4 regions of the Kitasatospora sp. NPDC051170 genome follow, and region 3 is predicted to be linked to each of the others. Evidence: riboswitches for the same ligand, from Rfam matches in the RefSeq annotation. Region 3 holds a riboswitch; each other region holds the start of a gene.

Region 1 (4,785 bases), on a different contig from region 3:
CGGGCGGTCGAGTTCGGAGGCGAGGTCCTCCGCGACGCCGACGTGCTGGTCGGCGATGAGCATCCCGGCGGCGCCGGCGGCGGTGAACCGGCGGGCGAGGTCGGCCCCCGACCCGCCGTCCAGTACCGCGATGACGACGACTGCCCCGGCGACCCGCATGGCCTGCTCCTCCCTGTGGGCGACACCGCACCGGCGCCCACGCGTACTGCGGAGGATCGTAGGCTCGTCCTGACCCTCCGCAACAGGAATTACCCCGCAGGTGACCAGGCTCACGCCGGGCGCCGGGCCAAGAGCTGTCCAAGAACCGTTCACGGACCGGGCACGAAGCGTCGACACGCGGGCAAGGAGTCGTTCGCGGACCGTTCGCACGCCGTCGACGGGCCGGGCGCGCCGCGTCCACCGGATACCGTCGACCCATGCCAGCTCAGCCCGACGCCACCGCCCCGCAGCTCTTCACCTGGGAGTTCGCCGCCGACCCGTACCCGGCCTACGCCTGGCTGCGCGAGCACTCCCCGGTGCACCGCACCACCCTGCCGAGCGGCGTCGAGGCGTGGCTGGTGACCAGGTACGCGGACGCCCGCCAGGCGCTCGCGGACGGACGGCTGTCGAAGAACCCGGCGCACCACAGCGAACAGGCGCACCGCACCGGCCGGGTGGGCATCCCGGGGGAGCGGCAGGCGGACCTGATGACGCACCTGCTGAACATCGACCCGCCGGACCACACCCGGCTGCGCCGCCTGGTGTCGAAGGCGTTCACCCCGCGCCGGGTGGCCGAGTTCGAGCCGAGGGTGCAGCAGCTCACCGACCGGCTGATCGACGGCTTCGCGCAGCGCGGATCGGCCGACCTCATCCACGAGTTCGCCTTCCCCCTCCCCATCTACGCGATCTGCGACCTGCTGGGCGTCCCGTCCGAGGACCAGGACGACTTCCGCGACTGGGCGGGCATGATGATCCGGCACGGAGGCGGCCGACGCGGCGGCGTGGGACGGGCCGTGAAGCGGATGCGGGCCTACCTGCTGGAGCTGATCCACCGCAAGCGCGCCGACCTCGGGGACGACCTCATCTCCGGCCTGATCCGCGCCAGTGACCACGGTGAGCACCTGACGGAGAACGAGGCCGCCGCGATGGCCTTCATCCTCCTGTTCGCGGGCTTCGAGACGACCGTCAACCTGATCGGCAACGGCACCTACGCGCTGCTGCGCAACCCGGAGCAGCGCCGGCTGCTCCAGGAGTCGGTGGCCCGCGGCGAGAGCGGGCTGCTGGAGACGGGCATCGAGGAACTCCTGCGCTACGACGGGCCGGTGGAGCTGGCGACCTGGCGGTTCGCGACGAAGCCGCTGTCGATCGGCGGGGCGGACATCCCGGTGGGCGATCCGGTGCTGGTGGTGCTGGCGGCGGCGGACCGCGACCCGGCCCGGTTCTCGGACGAGAACACCCTCGACCTGGCCCGGACGGACAACCCCCACCTGGGTTTCGGGCACGGAATCCACTACTGCATCGGCGCCCCGCTGGCCCGGCTGGAGGGCCGCGCCGCGCTGGCCACGCTGCTCGCGCGGCTGCCCGATCTGCGGCTGGCGGAGGAGCCGGAGAACCTGCGCTGGCGCGGCGGTCTGATCATGCGTGGACTGCGGGAACTTCCGGTCGAGTTCAGTCCGGAAATGCACTCTCCGCACGCACTTCCGGCCGACCGGTGAATCCACATGACGTCCACGTGACACCCCGACACGCTGACGCGCCGTCGCCGATAGCCTGCCAATTGGGGTGTGAACACGCATCAAACCGGACAAACCGGCGCCGTGCGTAGGCGAGCGACCACGCGCCGTAATTTCTGTGTGATGTCGGCGAGATGAGCTTGTGATCGAGCTGATGATCTGTCTAGTCTCCGTGGAGTTCGCAGCTGCGGACCCCGTGCGCGGAACGCCGAGTCCTGCCCGTCGCGCCACGGGAAACCGACCAGACCCTGGGCAGGGGCGGGGGACCCAGGTTTGTTGCCGTCCCCACGGCTTGGGGTGAAGCCGCCCGCGCGGAGCCGATTCCGCGTCACGGCGGCCGGGCCACCTCCCGGTCCGAACCCGACAGCTCACCTCGCAGGCGTGCGGAGAGGGACCTCTTCATGCTGCTCGTTGGATCTGGCCGTCACCGTCGTCGCACCCAGACCGAGAAGGTCATCGCCGTCGCCGGCGTGGCCGGCGTCGGACTCGCACTGCCGCTCCTCACCGCCACCGGCGCCTCCGCGGCCCCCGCCTCCACCTGGGACGCCGTCGCCCAGTGCGAGAGCGGCGGCAACTGGAGCATCAACACCGGCAACGGCTTCTACGGGGGCCTGCAGTTCACCCCCAGCACCTGGAAGGCGTACGGCGGCACCGCCTTCGCCGCGCAGGCCAACCAGGCCAGCAAGGGCCAGCAGATCGCCATCGCCGAGAAGGTGCTGGCCTCCCAGGGCCCGGGCGCCTGGCCCGTCTGCTCCCAGAAGGCCGGCCTGTCCAAGGGCGGCCCGGCGGCCTCCGTCGACACCTCCTCGGACACCAAGGCCCAGGCGGCGCCCAAGAAGCAGGCCCCGAAGGCCGAGAAGCCCGCGCAGAAGCCGGTGCAGCAGTACGCGCCCAAGCACGCCGCGCCCAAGGCCGAGACGCCCGAGCAGCCGGCGCAGCCGTACGCGCCGAAGCACGCCGCCCCGCAGAGCGCCGCGCCGCAGAGTGCCGCGCCGAAGGCCGGGGACTACACCGTGCGCTCCGGCGACACCCTGTCGACCATCGCCTCGGCCCAGGGCGTCTCCGGCGGCTGGCACTCGCTGTACGACCACAACCGCTCCACCGTCGGCGGCGACCCGGACCTCATCCTCCCGGGCCAGGTGCTGCACCTCGGCTGAGCCGTAAGGCCCGACGAGGGCCCGACGAGGGCCTGACGAGGGGGCCGGCCGCGGGGCCGGTCCCCTTCGTCCGCATTCGCCCCGGCCCGTGCGGACGTTCCGGGGCGGGAAGGTGAACTACCGGTGGGTAGCCGGGCCACACGCTGAGACGGGACCGAGGCCGACGTGGCCCCGGAGGTCCGGGCGGTTAGGCTCTGGTCGTAACGACTCCGCAATCGCCCCGCCGCTGATCACCACCCCTGTCGGCGGGACCTGCTTCCGCAAGGAGATGCCTCGTGCCGTCCATCGATGTCGTCGTAGCCCGTGAGATCCTCGACAGCCGCGGCAACCCCACGGTCGAGGTCGAGGTCGGCCTCGACGACGGCAGCACCGGCCGTGCCGCCGTTCCGTCCGGTGCCTCCACCGGCGCCTTCGAGGCGCTCGAGCTGCGCGACGGTGACAAGAACCGCTACTTCGGCAAGGGCGTGGAGAAGGCCGTCCTGGCCGTCATCGAGCAGATCGGCCCGGAGCTGGTCGGCTACGACGCCACCGAGCAGCGCCTGATCGACCAGGCCATGCTCGACCTGGACGCCACCCCGGACAAGTCCTCGCTCGGCGCCAACGCCATCCTCGGCGTCTCCCTGGCCGTCGCCCACGCCGCCTCCGAGGCCAGCGACCTGCCGCTGTTCCGCTACCTGGGCGGTCCGAACGCGCACGTCCTGCCCGTCCCGATGATGAACATCCTCAACGGCGGCTCGCACGCGGACTCCAACGTCGACATCCAGGAGTTCATGATCGCCCCGATCGGCGCGGAGTCCTTCTCCGAGGCCGTCCGCTGGGGCGTCGAGGTCTACCACACCCTCAAGGGCGTCCTGAAGGAGCGCGGCCTGTCCACGGGCCTCGGCGACGAGGGCGGCTTCGCCCCCGACCTGGACAGCAACCGCGAGGCCCTGGACCTCATCGTCGAGGCCATCCAGAAGGCCGGCTACGAGCCCGGCCGCGACGTGGCCCTGGCCCTGGACGTCGCCGCCTCCGAGTTCTTCGAGGACGGCGCCTACCAGTTCGAGGGCAAGGCCCTCACCTCGGCCGAGCTCATCGAGTACTACGCCGAGCTGGTCGACGCCTACCCGCTGGTCTCCATCGAGGACCCGCTGGACGAGTCGGATTGGGACGGCTGGAAGGCCATGACCGTCAAGCTGGGCGACAAGGTCCAGCTGGTCGGCGACGACCTGTTCGTCACCAACCCGCAGCGCCTGGCCCGCGGCATCGAGACCGGCACCGCCAACGCCCTGCTGGTCAAGGTCAACCAGATCGGCTCGCTGACCGAGACCCTGGACGCCGTCGAGCTGGCCCAGCGCAACGGCTACCGCTGCATGATGTCGCACCGCTCCGGCGAGACCGAGGACGTCACCATCGCCGACCTCGCCGTCGCCACCAACTGCGGCCAGATCAAGACCGGCGCCCCGGCCCGCTCCGAGCGCGTGGCCAAGTACAACCAGCTGCTGCGCATCGAGGAGATCCTCGACGACGCCGCCGAGTACGCCGGCCGCGGCGCGTTCCCGCGGTTCCGCTCTGCGGAGTAGTGAGCACAGCCGCTCTGCGGAGTAGTGCGCACAGCCGCTCCGCGGACCAGTGAGCACAGCCGCTCGGAGCGCTGAGCCGCACGCCTGACCGGTGCCCCGCCGTTCACCCCGTAGGGTGGTCGGCGGGGCACCGTCGCGACCAGGAGGGGACACCGCAGATGGCAGGCTGGAGGATTCCGGGCTTGGCGGCCCGTCCTCGGTTCACGAGCCGGGCGACCGTCCTCGTCCTGGTGCTCTGCTCACTGGTGGCGATCCTCGCGTACCCGACACGGCAGTTCATCTCCCAGCGGGCCGAGATCTCCGCCCAGCGGGCGAAGGCCGACCACGCCCGCCAGCAGGTCGAGCAGCTGCGCC
Region 2 (4,785 bases), on a different contig from region 3:
GTGGAGGCGGTGGTGCCCGGGGCGGCCTCGCCGCACGACGTGGCCCGGCGCGGGCTGGCGGAGGACGATCCGGCGCTGCTGGACCAGCTGCTGGCGATCCCGCAGGTGCACCTGGTGGTGGACGGCTACAACGTGACCAAGACCGGGTACCCGACGCTGCCACTGGAGCAGCAGCGCATCCGGCTGCTGGGCGGGCTGGCGATGCTGGCGCAGCGCACGCAGGCGGAGGTCACCTGTGTGTTCGACGGGCAGGACCTGGACGTGCCGGTGATGATGGCGCCTCCGCGCGGGGTCCGGGTGCGGTTCAGCCGGACCGGGGAGACGGCGGACGAGCTGATCCGGCGTCTGGTGCGGGCCGAGCCGCAGGGCCGTCCGGTGGTGGTGGTCTCGGCCGACCGGGAGGTCGCGGACGGCGTGCGCAAGGCGGGCGCGCGCCCGGTGGCCTCGGTGCTGCTGCTGAACCGGCTGGCGCGGCCCTGACCGGCCGCCGGGCGCAATGACCGCTGGTCAGCCGCGGGTGGTCGCGGGTGTGCGGATCTGGTGAAGTCAGGGAGAGAAGCGGAGTTCACGCCTTCGGGGGAGTGGCGGAACGCTTCGATCGTCTACTAGGGTCTGGCGTCAAACCTATTTTCCGGATTCTCACTCGTTCAGGTGAGTGGTGAGTTCGATGGAAGAAGGAGCAGGTCTCTTGGCCTCCCACCGCCGTCCCAAGCAGCCGAGTCGCGCGCGGGTCTCCGTGTTCACTGCTGCCGCTGCGACCGCGGTCGCCCTCTCGGCCCAGGTGGCCGCGCACGCCGCGCCCCAGCCGAACAAGGAAGACGTCAAGACGCAGATCGACAAGCTCCAGGAGGAGCAGGAGCAGGCGGCCGAGAAGTACAACGGCGCCAAGGAGCGGGCCGACCAGCTGCGCAAGCAGGCCGCGACGCTTCAGGACCAGGTGGCCCGTAGCCAGGAGCAGATGACGCAGCTGCAGACCGGCCTGGCCGGCGTGGCGGGCGAGCAGTACCGCACCGGCGGCATCGACCCGTCCGTCCAGCTGATGCTCTCCTCCGACCCGTCCGGGTACCTGCAGAAGGCGTCCAGCGTCCAGCAGGCCAGCGCCAGCCAGAGCGAGGCGCTCAAGGGGCTGCTGGAGCAGCAGCGCAAGCTGGACCAGGAGAAGTCCGAGGCGGCCGCCGTGCTGACCTCGCTGGACACCACCACCAAGGACCTCAACCAGGCCAAGGCGGACGTCAACACCAAGCTCAAGGCCGCGCAGGACCTGCTGAACTCCCTCAGCGCCTCCGACCGCGCCGCGCTGAAGGCCCAGCAGGCCGCCGCCGACCGCGCCTCGCGCGGCTCGGACCGCGCGGACCTCGGCCCGCTGCCGCAGGCGAGCGGCTACGCGGGCGTCGCGGTCAACATGGCGATGAGCAAGCAGGGCTCGCCGTACGTGTGGGGCGCGACCGGCCCGAAGAACTTCGACTGCTCGGGCCTGATGGTCTGGGCGTACGGCCAGGCCGGCATCTCGCTGCCGCGCACCTCGCAGGAGCAGGGCAACGTCGGCACCCGGGTGCCCTCGCTGGACCAGGCCCAGCCGGGCGACCTGGTGATCTACGGCCCCGACCGGCACCACGTCGGGATGTACATCGGCAACGGCATGGTCGTCCACGCGCCGCACACCGGTGACGTGGTGAAGGTGATGAAGGCCGACGCGATGTCGATCAACACCATCCGCCGGGTCTGACGCGGTCTGGCGCGCTCTGGCGCGCTCTGACGCCCCGCCATCCCGTGACGTCCACCACCTCCCGGCTCCGGGGGGTGGTGTTCGTTTTCGACCGTCCGATGGCTGATTCATGAAATCAGATCAGCTATGCGTGTGGGCGTGATCACGATCGGTCATTTTCACAAAGGAACTTGGGTAATCTTCCGTCTTTTTTCTGACAAGGATTTGAACCGATCACGGTTCAGTTACTAGGGTCGTGCCCCGGACCACCGCACTGTCGATCGCCCAGCCTGGGTGGCGGCGGTGGTTCCCGCCGAGTTCGCGAAGCAGCGGGGCAGGTCACCACGACTGTCCGACAGGGGAGCCCAGTAGTCGGGGGCGCTGTGGAACGGAGCCGGGGAACCACGTTCCTCCGGGGTGAATCGGCGCCAGGTCGGCCAATGGAACGGCCGTGAGGCGTCGTAGGGCAGCTTCCGGCCCGAACCCGTCAGCTCACCCGGTAGGCGGACGTGAAGAAGGAGCCCGCCTTCGTGGCGTCCCATCGTCGTCCCAAGCCCGCCGGTCGGGCCCGCGTCTCGATCATGACCGGTGTCGCCGCCGCGGCCGTGGCCCTCTCCGCGCAGTCCGGCGCCCACGCCGACCCGGCGCCGAGCAAGGACCAGGTCAAGGAGCAGGTCGACCAGCTCCACGAGCAGGCCGAGCAGGCGAGCGAGAAGCTCAACGCCTCGCAGGAGAAGCAGCAGACGCTGCAGAAGCAGGTCACCGGCCTCCAGGACAAGATCGCCCGGCAGCAGTCCCAGGTCACCGACCTCCAGAGCGGCCTCGCCGAGGTCGCCGGCGAGCAGTACCGCAACGGGGGCATATCCCCGACCGTCCAGCTGATGTTCAACTCCAGCCCGGACACCTTCCTGAACCAGGCCGGCACCCTGAACCAGGTCGGCGGCTCGCAGAAGAACCAGCTCAAGGAGCTCCAGGCCGAGCAGCGCAAGCTCGACCAGGACCGGGGCGAGGCCCAGGGCAAGCTCACCGAGCTGGAGAACACCACCAAGCAGCTCAAGGCCGACAAGGAAACGCTCCAGGGCAAGCTGAAGGCGGCTCAGGACCTCCTCGCCACGCTGACGGAGCAGGAGCGCCAGCAGATGGCCGCCGCCGAGGCGAAGGCCGCCGCCGACGCCAAGGCCAAGGCCGACGCCGCGCAGCCGGCGCCCTCGCGCGCCTCGCGCGACAGCGCCCGTACGGACCCGGCGGCCCCGGCCGCCGCGGCCCCCGTGATCGCCCCCGGCAGCTCGCGCGGCGCCGCGGCCCTGCAGTACGCGGCCTCCAAGATCGGCAGCCCGTACGTCTACGGCGCCAGCGGCCCGGACACCTTCGACTGCTCGGGCCTGATGGTCTGGGCGTTCAACCAGGCCAACGTCTCGCTGCCGCGCACCTCGCAGGAGCAGGCCCACGCCGGCACCCGGATCGGCGGCGACCTCTCCGGGGCGCAGCCCGGCGACCTCCTGATCTTCTACACCGACGCCCACCACGTCGGCATCTACGCCGGCAACGGCATGGTGCTGCACGCGCCCAAGCCGGGCGCCTCGGTGCGCTACGAGGCGGTCTCCAACATGCCGCTCGTGTCCGTCGTGCGGGTCTGATCCCGTCCGGCTCCTCCAGGCCCGGCCTCCCCTCGCGGGAGGCCGGGCCTGCGGCTTTGCCGGGCAGTCGTCCTGATGTCCGATTAGGGGGCGAATATTCGGGTCGGCGGGGGTTTGGACTCGATTGCCCGGACTCGCTAACGTCTGCCACCGGACTCCCGCTCCAGGACCGCCCGTTCCGGTGCGGCGGCGAGAGCCCGCGCCGCAGGATCGGAGTCGCAGCCGCCATGCCCGTGCACCGCCGTTCCCGACTGCTCGCCCGTGCGCTGGTGCTGACCGCGGCCGCCACCACCGCCATCGGCGTCCCCACCGGCGGCAGCGCCCAGGCCGCGCCCGGTGGCCCGGACGCGCCCAGCCGCAAGGACGTCAAGACGCAGGTGGAGCAGCTGTACGACGAGGCCGAGCAGGCTTCGGAGAAGTACAACGCCGCCCAGGAGTCCCAGAAGCGGCTCCAGGGCGAGACCACCGTCCTCCAGGGCGAGATCGCCACCGCGCAGGACCAGCTCAACGACCTGCGCGGGGACCTCGCCGCCGTGGCCGGCGCCGAGTACCGCGGCGGCGGGATGGCCAGGACTGCCCAGCTGATGCTCTCCAGCGACCCGGAGGGCTACCTCGCCCGGGCCCGCACGCTCGACCAGGCCGCCACCCGCCAGCAGGAGACGCTGCACGAGGTGGTCACCCGTCAGCGCCGGCTCGACCAGCGCCGCGCCGAGGCGGCGGGCAAGCTCGACGCGCTGGAGCAGACCCGCCGCGCCCTGGCCGACAGCAAGCAGGACATCCAGCAGCGCCTGGCCAAGGCGCAGAAGCTGCTCAACGGCCTGAGCGCCTCCGAGCGCGCCAGGATGACCGCCCAGGACGCCAGGGACGCCGAGCAGCGCGCCACCCGGGGCACCGACCGGCTCGACCTGGGCGACGCCCCGGCCGCCTCCGAGCGCGGGGCGGCCGCGCTGGCCGCCGCGGTGCGGATGATCGGCTCCCCGTACGTCTACGGCTCCACAGGGCCCCGTGCGTTCGACTGCTCCGGTCTGATGTACTACAGCTGGCGGCAGGCCGGAGTGACCCTGCCGAGGACCTCGCAGGCCCAGGCGTACGCCGGGCAGCGGATCAGTCTCTCCGAAGCGCGGCCGGGAGACCTGGTGATCTTCTATCGGGACATGCACCACGTCGGCATGTACGCCGGCGGCGGGGTGATCGTGCACGCGCCGTACCCCGGGGCCCGGGTGCGGTACGAGAGCGTCAACGCGATGCCCGTCTCCGGGGTGGTACGGCTCTGAGCGCGCCGCCCTCCGACCCGTCCGCCATAGCCGGCGGCACCCTCACCCGGCGCGGGGCCCTGCTCCTCGCCGCCGCGGGGCTGGCCCAGCTCTCCCTGCCGCCCGCCTCCCCGGCGGCGCCCGCCCCTCCCGAGGACGACCGGCGGGCCGACGTGGAGCTGCTGCTGAG
Region 3 (4,785 bases):
CCAGCTGGAAGGCGCCGGAGGTGGTCAGGGCGGCGAAGCCGTGCGCCATCGACCGCACCGTCCGGGCCGCGTGGATCGCCTCGGAGCCGTCGAGCCCGTACTCGCGCAGCACGGCGATGATCACCCCGACGAGCCGGCCCGCCGCCCGGGTGAGGTCCTCGTCGGGCTGGGGCGCCTGCGGGAGCGCGTGGTAGCGGTGCGGGTACGCGGTGGCGTACGCCTGGTACGCCCGCAGCACGGCCGCGACGGCGTCGTCCCCGCTGCGCCCGACGGCCGCCTCCGCGAGCCGGTCGGCGAGCTCCCCGGTGACGCGGACGGCGACCAGCCGCCGCAGTTCGGTCAGGCCGCCGCTGACGTGCTTGTACAGCGAGGGCGTCGCCACACCGGCCCGGGCGGCGACGGCGGCGAGGGTCAGCCCCTCCGCTCCCTGCTCGTCGATGAGGCCGAGGGCGTGGTCGACGACCTGCTCGGGGTTCAGTCCTACGCGGGGCATGGGGGTGTCTCTCTCCGTACGAAGGGGCGGGCGCGTGATCGGGCGCGTGATCGGGGTCGGGAGCGGGACCGGGTGCGGGCTCGCGGTGTCAGCCGCGCTCGGCGAGGAAGGGCAGCAAGGCCTCGGCGACGGCCTGCGGGTTGTCGGCCATCGGGTAGTGGCCCGACCCCTCGATCATCACCTTCTCCGCCCGCAGCGCCGCCGCCTGCCGCCCGGCGACGGCCGCCGGGTCGGGGAAGTCGGGGTCCTTGCTGCCCATCAGCACGATCGCCGGGCACCGCACCCCGGCCGCCCAGCCCACCGGCGCGGAGTCCCCGCCGACGTGCCCGCGGGTGGCGACCTTGCGGCCGGGGGTGCGCAGGGCGGCGACCAGCCCGTCCACGTACGCCTCGAAGTCGGCGGGCTTGGCGCCCGGGTAGGCCATCTTGCGGAGGTAGAAGCCCCAGGCGGCGGGCCAGTGGACGAGCATCGTGCCCATCACCTTCATGACGGCCTTCATCAGCCCGCTGGGCGGGTTCTCGACGAAGGCGTCGATCAGCGCGATCCCGGCGACCCGCCCGGGCGCGTCGAGGGCGGCGCGCACCACGGTGGCGCCCGTGTAGGACTGCCCGACCAGGACGGCCCGCTCGATGCCGAGGTGGTCGAGGAGGGCGAGGGCGTCCCCGGCGACCGCGGCGGGGGAGTAGTCGTCCCAGGCGATGCCGGACTCGCCGAAGCCGCGCAGGTCCATGGTGATCACCCGTCGGCCGGCGGCGGTGAGCAGCGGCCTGAGGTGGCGGTACGCGGTGCGGCTGTCGAGCATCCCGGGGAGCAGGAGGACGGGGAGGCCCTCGCCCTGCCGGGTGTCGTCGAAGGCGATCCGGCCGCCGGGGAGGTCGAGGTACTGGGTGGCGGGGGCGGTGGTGCCGTTCATGGGTTCTCTCCTCGGTCCGGTGCGGGGTGCTGCGCGGTGCTGCCGATAGCCATAAAGCTAAGGCTAATAGCCTTAGCTGTCAAGCTATCGGCGCCACGGATCGAGGATTCCCAGGTCGGGGCCCTGTCAGGCCCCCTGGAACGGATCGTGCTCCGCCAGCAGCTTCTCCAGCCGGGCCTGGTCCACCCGGGCGACGGTGTCGCCGGCCTCCTGTCGGTCCCGGATCACCTTCGCCAGCGTGAAGGCGGAGGTGACGGTGTAGAGCAGGCCCACGCCGAGGAAGGCGCGGACCCACCCCCCGACCGGCAGATAGGCGATCCCCGCGGCGAGGGCCGTGGCGGAGACGCCGAAGGACAGGACGGCCTGGACGTAGTACGCGGCCGTGGTGCGTGACTGCATCGGTGCGCTCATGGCGCCCAGCATGCGTGCGCTCCGGCCCTTGGCACATGAGTAGCGGTACTCAGTCGGGGCCGTGCAACGGGGGATCGTTCGTTGACGTCCCCTCACCCGCTTCCCGGTCGTCCCGGACGAACGGCTTGGAATCAGAGCCTCCTCGGATTAACGTTTGATAACGCAGCGCGGTCTTCAACGCCGTACCCAGACGGCACCGTGCGCCGTCGCCTAATCCCACCGGCCGGCCTTCGGGCAGGTCAGGGAGCCGGGGAACCACGTTCCTTGGGGTGAATCGGCGGGGCTCCGGCCCGGCCGTAGGAGACCTTCCTGCTCCGAACCCGTCAGCTAACCCGGTAGGCGCGAGGGAAGGAAAGGAGCGCGCCCCCGTGGCGTCGACGCACACCCCGGCACACCCGGCCGGCCCCGCAGCCGGTACCCAGCTGCTCGAACATCCCGGCCACGACGGCTTCGAGCCGGACGGCCCCCTCGCGGCCGAGACCGAGACCAACCGCCACCGGATGCCGCGTCAGACCCGCGGCGCCTCCCCGCTGCTCGGCGTCACCGCCGTCGCCGCCACCCTGGGTGCCACCGGCTTCGCCTCCGCGACCCCGGCCGCCGCCCCCGCCGTCGAGGCCCCCGACGAGACCCCCGTCGCCCTCGCCGCCGACCCCGGCCTCGCCCTCGCCGCGCGCATCCAGCAGCAGGCCGACAGCCAGCGCACCGCCGCCGAGGAGGGCGCCCGCCTCCAGGCCGCGAAGGAGGCGGAGGCCAAGGCCGCCGCCAAGGAGGCCGAGGCGAAGAAGGCCGCAGCCGAGGCCGAGGCCAAGAAGGCCGCCGCCCTCACCCTGCCGGTCTCCGACTACCGCCTCTCCGCCCACTACGGCCAGAGCGCCCGCTACTGGGCCCACCTGCACACGGGCCTGGATTTCGCCGCCGACACCGGCACCCCGGTCATGGCCATCGGCCAGGGCACCATCACCTCGGCCGGCTGGTCCGGCTCGTACGGCTACCGGATCGTCGAGACCCTGCCCGACGGCACCGAGATCTGGTACTGCCACCTCTCCTCGATCATCAAGGGCTCCGGCAGCGTCACCGGCGGCCAGCAGATCGGCAAGGTCGGCGCCACCGGCAACGTCACCGGCCCGCACCTGCACCTGGAGGTCCGCCCCGGCGGCGGCGCCCCGGTCGACCCGGAGACCTGGCTCGAGCAGCGGGGCCTCACCCCCTGACGGATCGCGGAAGGGCCCCGGCGCTCGCCGGGGCCCTTCTCGCACCGCTTCCGTCGTGGGACTACTCCAGTAGTGGCACTACTCGCGTAGTGCCACTACTCCTGTAGTTCCGCTTGGTCCGCCTGTTCCCCGGGTTCCGCAGGCACCTGCGCCAGGTACGCGTCGATCTCCTCCGGACCGGGCTCCGGCGCCAGCTCAGGGAACTCCTCGACCAGCAGCCGCGCCAGCCCCGGCACCGTCCACTCCCCGAACAGCTCCAGCGCCGCCCGGGCCGCCGCGTCCTCCAGCCCCTCGAAGTCCCCGGCCAGCTCCTCCGGCATCGGCCGGCCCAGCGCCGTCAGCTCGGCCAGGTTGCGGTAGCTGCGCCGCATCAGCCCGTGCTCCAGCAGCCGGCGTGCGCCGTCGGTGGCCATGCCCACGGACAGCGCCCGGGCCGGGCCCCAGCCCCGCTCGTCCGGCTCGTCCAGCCACCCGGCCTCGGCCAGCGCCTCGAACGCGGCGTGGCGCTCCTCCTCGCCCAGCTCGGCGAAGGCGCCCAGCCAGTCGCGCACGGCGGCCTCGTCGGACACGTCCACCCCGTGCGCGTGCAGCAGCAGGGCGTACAGCCGGGGCCAGGTCACCAGGTCGGCGCGGCGCAGCAGCCCCGCGGCGACCTCCCCCTGCCACTCGGCCTCGGCGTGCAGCCGCTCCTGGCGCTTGGCGTTGAGCCGCTTGGTCGCCCGCTGGTGGTCGACCAGCAGCCGTACGGCGTCGCCGTACGCCAGGGGGTCCGCCTCCGGCGCGGGTTGGACGTACAGGTGCAGCCGCTCGTACAGCAGGTGCTCCACCGCGTTCGAGGTCAGCTCGGGCCAGCCGTCGTGCATCCTGCCCTCGCCCAGCTCCAGCAGCGCCAGCACCGTCCGCAGCGGCTCCTCGGCCACCGGTGGGCGGTCCTGCCCGGCCGCCCAGGCGAGCAGGTCGGCGGCCCTGGTGCGCGGGGCGAGCCGCAGGTCTTCGTCGTTCATGCTCCGACGGTATCCGCGCGCGAGTAGGGTCGGCAGCCATGGTCCCCGTCCAGCTCACCGGCTCCCGCCTCGCCGTCCGCGAACACCACCACACCCCGGAGGAGGTGGAGGCGCTGTACGCGCTGTTCGGCGACCCGGAGGTCACCCGCCACCTGCCCTTCGGACCGCGGACGCCGGAGGACTGCGCCGACCAGCTGGAGCTGTACGTGGAGGAGGCCCTGACCGAGCCCCGGCGCGTCTACCGCCTCGCCGCCGCCCTGCGCGAGGACCCCGGGGCCGCACCGATCGGGCAGGGCTCGCTCTTCCTCGGCCGCCACCGCAGCGCCCACCTCGGCTACGCGCTGCGCCGCGACGCCTGGGGCCTGGGCTACGGCGGTGAGCTCGCCCGGCTGCTCTGCGGCCTCGCCTTCGGCCCGCTGGGCGTGCACCGGCTGGTCGCGGTGGTCGAGGTGGGCAACCCGGCCTCCTCGCGGGTGCTCACCCGGCTCGGGTTCCAGCTGGAGGGGCGGCTGCGGCACGACGTGTGCAAGGACGGGGTCTGGTCGGACGCGTTCCAGTACTCGCTGCTCGCCGACGAGTGGTAGGACGAGTGGTAGGGCGAGCGGCAGGACGAGCGGCAGCCGGCCCAGGGGGGTTAACCCCACCCCCGATCCGCCGGGCCTCCCGATGTTCCCCGGTGCCCCCGTTCGGCCAGACTGGTGGTCGTCAAGGAGTACGAACCACCGCGAAGGGCCGGGGGAACGGAACATGAGC
Region 4 (4,785 bases), on a different contig from region 3:
GAACCGGGGTGACCTCCCCGGATGTCCTCCGCCCCGGGGGCGCGGAGGTACGAGGCGTGGGAGCAAGTGGGACATGGGTCTGACGAGCCACAAGGTGCTGGCACTGACCGTTTTGATCGCCGTCGTGATGATGATCGGCACGGTCTGGCTGTGGCCCAGACTGGCGGGGAAGAGCTGGCAGGCGGTGCTCGGCCGGATCGGCGCGCTGCTCGGCACCCAGCTCACCGTGCTCGCGGCGCTCGGCCTGGTGGCCAACAACTACTTCGCGTTCTACAGCAGTTGGGACGACCTGCTGGGCACCGGTGAGACCGGCCCGGTGGTCATCCACAACAAGGCCGACGCCTCCGGCCGCCTCGTGGTGGACACGATCGGCACCGCCTCGGTCAAGGGCGGCGGCGCGATGGGCCGCGAGCCCGCCCAGTCCGGCGAGATCCGCAAGGTCCGCATCGACGGGAGGATCAGCCGCCTCTCCACCGAGGGCTACGTCTACCTGCCGCCGCAGTACTTCCAGCCCGCGTACGCCGACAAGCAGTTCCCGGCCGTGATCGTCAGCACCGGCTTCCCGGGAATCGCCGAGAACCTGATCACCCGCTTCAACTACCCGGGCGCGGCGCTCAAGCTCCTCCAGGAGGGGAGGATGCAGCCGACCGTCATGGTCCTGGTGCGCCCCTCGCCGGCCCTGCCGCAGGACACCGAGTGCGAGGACGTCCCGAACGGGGCGCAGTCCGACACGTACTTCGCCAAGGACGTGCCCTCCGCGATCCAGGCCAGCTACCGGGTCTCCACCGATCCGCAGGCGTGGGCGTTCATGGGCAACTCCACCGGTGGCTACTGCGCCCTCAAGCTGGCCATGCGCCACCCGGACGTCTTCCCGACGGCCGTCGCCCTCTCCGCGTACTACGACGCCCCGACCGACGACCCGACCACCGGCGACCTCTTCGGCGGCAGCGAGCAGCGCCGCCACGAGGCGAACCTGCTGTGGCGGCTCAGGAACCTGCCGCAGCCGAAGGTGTCCGTGCTGCTGGCGGGCACCAAGAAGGGCGACGGGAACTACCGGCAGGAGACCGAGGCGTTCGTCGACGCGGTGCAGAGCCCGATGAAGGTCTCGTACAGCATGCTCGAGAACGGCGGCCACAACTTCGAGACCTGGAGCGCGCTGCTGCCCTCCTCGCTGGAGTGGCTCTCCCAGCACCTCAAGGTCCCGGACCGGCCGGCCGCGTCCGCCACCGCCTGACAGGGCAGCGGCGGGGCCCGGGACCGTACGCCGGTTCCGGGCCCCGCCGCCGTTCCGTTCGTACGGGAAGGCGCTCGGGAAAGCGCTCAGGCGGGCGCTCGGGAAGGCACTCGGGAAGGCGCCCAGGAAGGCGCTCAGGCGGGTGCTCAGCCCACCCGCTCCAGGGTCCCGGTGTGCAGCTGGCCGACGCGGCCGCCCTCGCCCTCGAAGGTCCAGAACGCCCGGACGGTGAGCCTGGCCAGGTCCATCACGTGGCTGACGGTGATGCCGCTGCGCTCCGTCCAGCTCACGAAGTAGATCTCCGGCGCGACCTCGGCCACATGCAGGCCCACGTCCTCCCACTGGCCCGCCGACTCACCGAGGCCCTCCCAGCGCAGCCGTGTGCCGTCGGCCGAGTAGGTGTTGCGGAACGCCGCGCCGTTGTCGACCCGGAAGACGTAGGTGCGGCCGGCGAAGCCGGGCAGGGACGTGGTCATGGTGGGGCGGCTCCTCGGTCGGGAGGTGGGCGGGCAAGGCGTCGGGCTGGTGGTCCCGGTGTTCCCACGCGCTCTTGTGCAGTGCGTAGGAGGACAGGCCTCCAATTTATCCGACTGGGCCCACACGGGCGGCGCCATTCTCCGGTATGGAGTCGGCCGGGCCCGTACGCGCCACCCCGGCGTGATCAACTCGCCCGCCACGCAGCGTGGTTGATCGACACCACTGTGAGGTGCGCGACAACGGGCCCCGGAGAGTTGTCCGCCCACGGACGAGTTGCCTAGCCTGCAACCGTCGTCCGCCCCCGCGGACCCCGCCGCCGGGACGCCGAGTCCCGTCCACCCGCCGGCGGGCAGTCGAGCACCACAGTGGACGGGAGCGGGGGAACCAAGGTCAGTGCCCGGCCCTGCGCTCCCGCGCAGCGGCCGCGGCTTGGGGTGAAGCCGCCTCCCACAGGCGGCCGGGCTTCCTCGGCCCGAACCCGACAGCTCACCTCGCAGGCGTCGCAGAGGACACACCATGCTCAAGCCTGCCCGGGCCCGCCGCGTCGCGCGCCACGCCCGCCCCTCCCACCGCGGCCGCAACGCCGCCCTCGCCGCCACCGGCGCGCTCGCCATCGGAGGCGCCGGCCTCCTCGGCCTCCCGGCCGCCACCGGCGCCCAGGCCGCGACCGCCCCGACCGTCACCCAGGACCGCCTGGCCCCGGCCACCATGGTCGCGAACAAGGCCACCACGGCCTCGCTCACCCTCCACTCCTCGGCCTGCTTCACCGCGAAGACCGTGGGCGTGGGCGTGCGCGACGCCGCCGGCACCAACCTGGACTTCCCCGGCAACGCCTCCAACGTGCGGATCTGCCCCAGCGGCCTGAGCTTCACCAGCGCCGCCCGCACCCTGCCCGCCGGCACGTACACCCAGTTCGGCTTCTGGCAGGACCAGGCCGGCGCCTGGCACAACCTGGCCTCGCAGAAGCTCGTGGTCTCCACCACCGCGACGCCCACCCCGAGCCCGACCCCGACCCCGACCCCAAAGCCCACGCCCACGCCCACGCCGACTCCGACTCCGACTCCGACGCCCACCCCGGCCCCGAACCCGCAGGCCGCGCCGATCGCCGGCAAGTCGATGGCCTTCTACGAGGAGTTCAACGGCCCGATCGCGTACGGCTCCCGCTGGACCGGCGACCAGAGCAGCTCGTACCACTACAAGACCCACAACCCGGACGACAACAAGCTCGACTGGATCGACCAGAGCAAGGTCTCCGTCTCCGGCGGCGTCGCCACCTTCACCGCCGCGCCCGGCAGTCACACCCTGGAGAACGGCAAGCAGGCGTGGGACGCGGGCCTGCTCACCACCGAGTACTCCAGCCAGGGCTTCAAGGTGAAGGCCGGCGACTACGCCGAGACCCGCGTCAAGCTCCCGGCGGGCACCGGCGCCTGGCCGGCGCTGTGGACCTGGAACGGCGACAGCGGCGCGCACGGGGAGATCGACTCCTTCGAGTACCACCCCGACAACCCGAACCTGCTCGAGCTGACCAACCACGTCAACCCCAGCAACCCCGAGTACTGGACCAACCCCAAGACCGTCGCCAAGGATCAGTGGGTCACCATCGGCACCTACTACGGCGCCAACTCGGTGGACTGGTACGTCAACGGCGTCAAGGTCCACTCCGACGGCAAGGGCGTCGGCGCCAACTGGTCCGCGTACCTGATCCTCAACCTGTCGGTGTCCGCCGGGAAGTACCACCCCTCCCCGCAGGGCAACACCCCGATCACCATGGCCGCGGACTACGTCCGCGTCTACCGCTAGGAAGCGCGGACGGGACGTACGGACTGTCAGGACGGACAGGTAGTACGGACTGTTGGGACGGACTGTCAGTACGGACGGCCCGGAGGACGTCACCCGGCAGCCGGTTCGGCGACCGTGAGGTCGTACGGCTGCCGGGTGCCCGCGTCCTCCGGGTCGTCCGCGCTGCGCACCGCGACCCAGCCGCCGCCGAGCCGGCCCGGGCGCAGCTCCGGGTCCAGGCGCACCGGCACCAGCGCCGTCGCGGTGCGCAGTGGCGGCAGCCCGGGGCCGAAGACGCAGCGCACCAGGCGGCCGCGGCGCAGCACCTCGCAGTCGGCGGGGAAGTACGGGCCCTGCGGGGAGACGCCCTGCGGCAGTGCGACCAGGACGGTGAAGGGGGAGGCCGTCGTCTCCGGGCCGCGGTTGGCGACGAAGGCGTGCACGGTGGTGGTGCCGCCGGGCGGGGCCGGGTCCGGGTCGATCCGGACGACCTCCAGCTTCGAGTCGGAGGCCGCGGGGGAGGGCGCGGGGGAGGCCTGTGCGACCAGGACGGGCGCGGGCGGTGCCAGGGACGACCCCGGGGTCAGGAGGGCGGCCGCGCAGACCGCCGCCGCGACGGTCCTGCCGACGACGACGCCTCCCTGTGCTCGTCCGCGCACCACCATGTCCGGCTCACCCTGCTCTCGTGCCGCGCCCGCCCGCACCGTCGCGGGCGGCGTCCGCACCAGGGTGGCGCAGCCGCCGCCGCGGCCCGGGTGCAACCCGCCCGTCGTCCGCCCGAAAGGGGGAGCGGGGGAGCGGGGACGGGGGAGCGGGCGGTTTGTGGTCGCGCCGGAGCGTCAGGGCGCGAGGACCTGCCCGAGCCGTGCGGCGATCCCTTGCATCACCGGCACCAGCGCGGCCGCTCCGGTCTGTTCCTCCAGCGCCCGGACGCGGGCCTCGGGGCCGGAGACGGACAGCGCGGTGGGCGTCGGCGCGCCCGGGACGGCGAGGGCGATGCAGCGTACGCCGATCTCCTGCTCCTGGTCGTCGACCACGTAGCCGCGCTCGCGGGCCTCGGCGAGCTGGCGCATCAGCTCCTGCGGGTCGGTGACGGTGAACCGGGTGTGCGCGGGCAGGGGGTTGGGGCCGAGGACGGCGCGTGCCTCGTCCTCGGGGAGCTGGGCGAGCAGCGCCTTGCCGACGCCGGTGCAGTGCGGCTGCACCCGGCGCCCGACCTCGGTGAACATCCGCATCGAGCGCCGCGACTGCACCTGCCCGACGTACACCACCTCGCCGCCCTCCAGCACCGCCAG

Evidence for each region. A riboswitch is a leader RNA that binds a small molecule or an ion and turns the genes downstream of it on or off. The one in region 3 is predicted to bind cyclic di-AMP.
Region 1: linked by a shared signal. The riboswitch ahead of ACIBCA_RS05265 (transglycosylase family protein) and the one ahead of ACIBCA_RS14780 (M23 family metallopeptidase) in region 3 are both predicted to bind cyclic di-AMP.
Region 2: linked by a shared signal. The riboswitch ahead of ACIBCA_RS23730 (NlpC/P60 family protein) and the one ahead of ACIBCA_RS14780 (M23 family metallopeptidase) in region 3 are both predicted to bind cyclic di-AMP.
Region 4: linked by a shared signal. The riboswitch ahead of ACIBCA_RS07965 (family 16 glycosylhydrolase) and the one ahead of ACIBCA_RS14780 (M23 family metallopeptidase) in region 3 are both predicted to bind cyclic di-AMP.

The regions. Positions count from the first base shown of each region.
Region 1 is NZ_JBITFA010000002.1:374,331-379,115, forward strand. Features, by position in the region: gene ACIBCA_RS05255 (SDR family NAD(P)-dependent oxidoreductase) at 1-159, opposite strand, end outside; gene ACIBCA_RS05260 (cytochrome P450) at 417-1,694, shown strand; cyclic di-AMP (ydaO/yuaA leader) riboswitch at 1,942-2,108, shown strand; gene ACIBCA_RS05265 (transglycosylase family protein) at 2,114-2,869, shown strand; gene eno (phosphopyruvate hydratase) at 3,145-4,431, shown strand; gene ACIBCA_RS05275 (septum formation initiator family protein) at 4,614-4,785, shown strand, end outside.
Region 2 is NZ_JBITFA010000011.1:244,609-249,393, reverse strand. Features, by position in the region: gene ACIBCA_RS23740 (NYN domain-containing protein) at 1-480, shown strand, start outside; gene ACIBCA_RS23735 (NlpC/P60 family protein) at 689-1,726, shown strand; cyclic di-AMP (ydaO/yuaA leader) riboswitch at 2,075-2,225, shown strand; gene ACIBCA_RS23730 (NlpC/P60 family protein) at 2,236-3,342, shown strand; gene ACIBCA_RS23725 (NlpC/P60 family protein) at 3,570-4,616, shown strand; gene ACIBCA_RS23720 (hypothetical protein) at 4,769-4,785, shown strand, end outside.
Region 3 is NZ_JBITFA010000005.1:393,493-398,277, forward strand. Features, by position in the region: gene ACIBCA_RS14765 (TetR/AcrR family transcriptional regulator) at 1-493, opposite strand, end outside; gene ACIBCA_RS14770 (alpha/beta fold hydrolase) at 582-1,406, opposite strand; gene ACIBCA_RS14775 (YiaA/YiaB family inner membrane protein) at 1,533-1,817, opposite strand; cyclic di-AMP (ydaO/yuaA leader) riboswitch at 2,015-2,173, shown strand; gene ACIBCA_RS14780 (M23 family metallopeptidase) at 2,186-3,028, shown strand; gene ACIBCA_RS14785 (hypothetical protein) at 3,124-4,032, opposite strand; gene ACIBCA_RS14790 (GNAT family N-acetyltransferase) at 4,071-4,616, shown strand; gene ACIBCA_RS14795 (sensor domain-containing protein) at 4,780-4,785, shown strand, end outside.
Region 4 is NZ_JBITFA010000003.1:204,126-208,910, reverse strand. Features, by position in the region: gene ACIBCA_RS07975 (alpha/beta hydrolase) at 74-1,234, shown strand; gene ACIBCA_RS07970 (MoaF-related domain-containing protein) at 1,381-1,710, opposite strand; cyclic di-AMP (ydaO/yuaA leader) riboswitch at 2,060-2,226, shown strand; gene ACIBCA_RS07965 (family 16 glycosylhydrolase) at 2,228-3,511, shown strand; gene ACIBCA_RS07960 (hypothetical protein) at 3,601-4,251, opposite strand; gene ACIBCA_RS07955 (IclR family transcriptional regulator) at 4,330-4,785, opposite strand, start outside.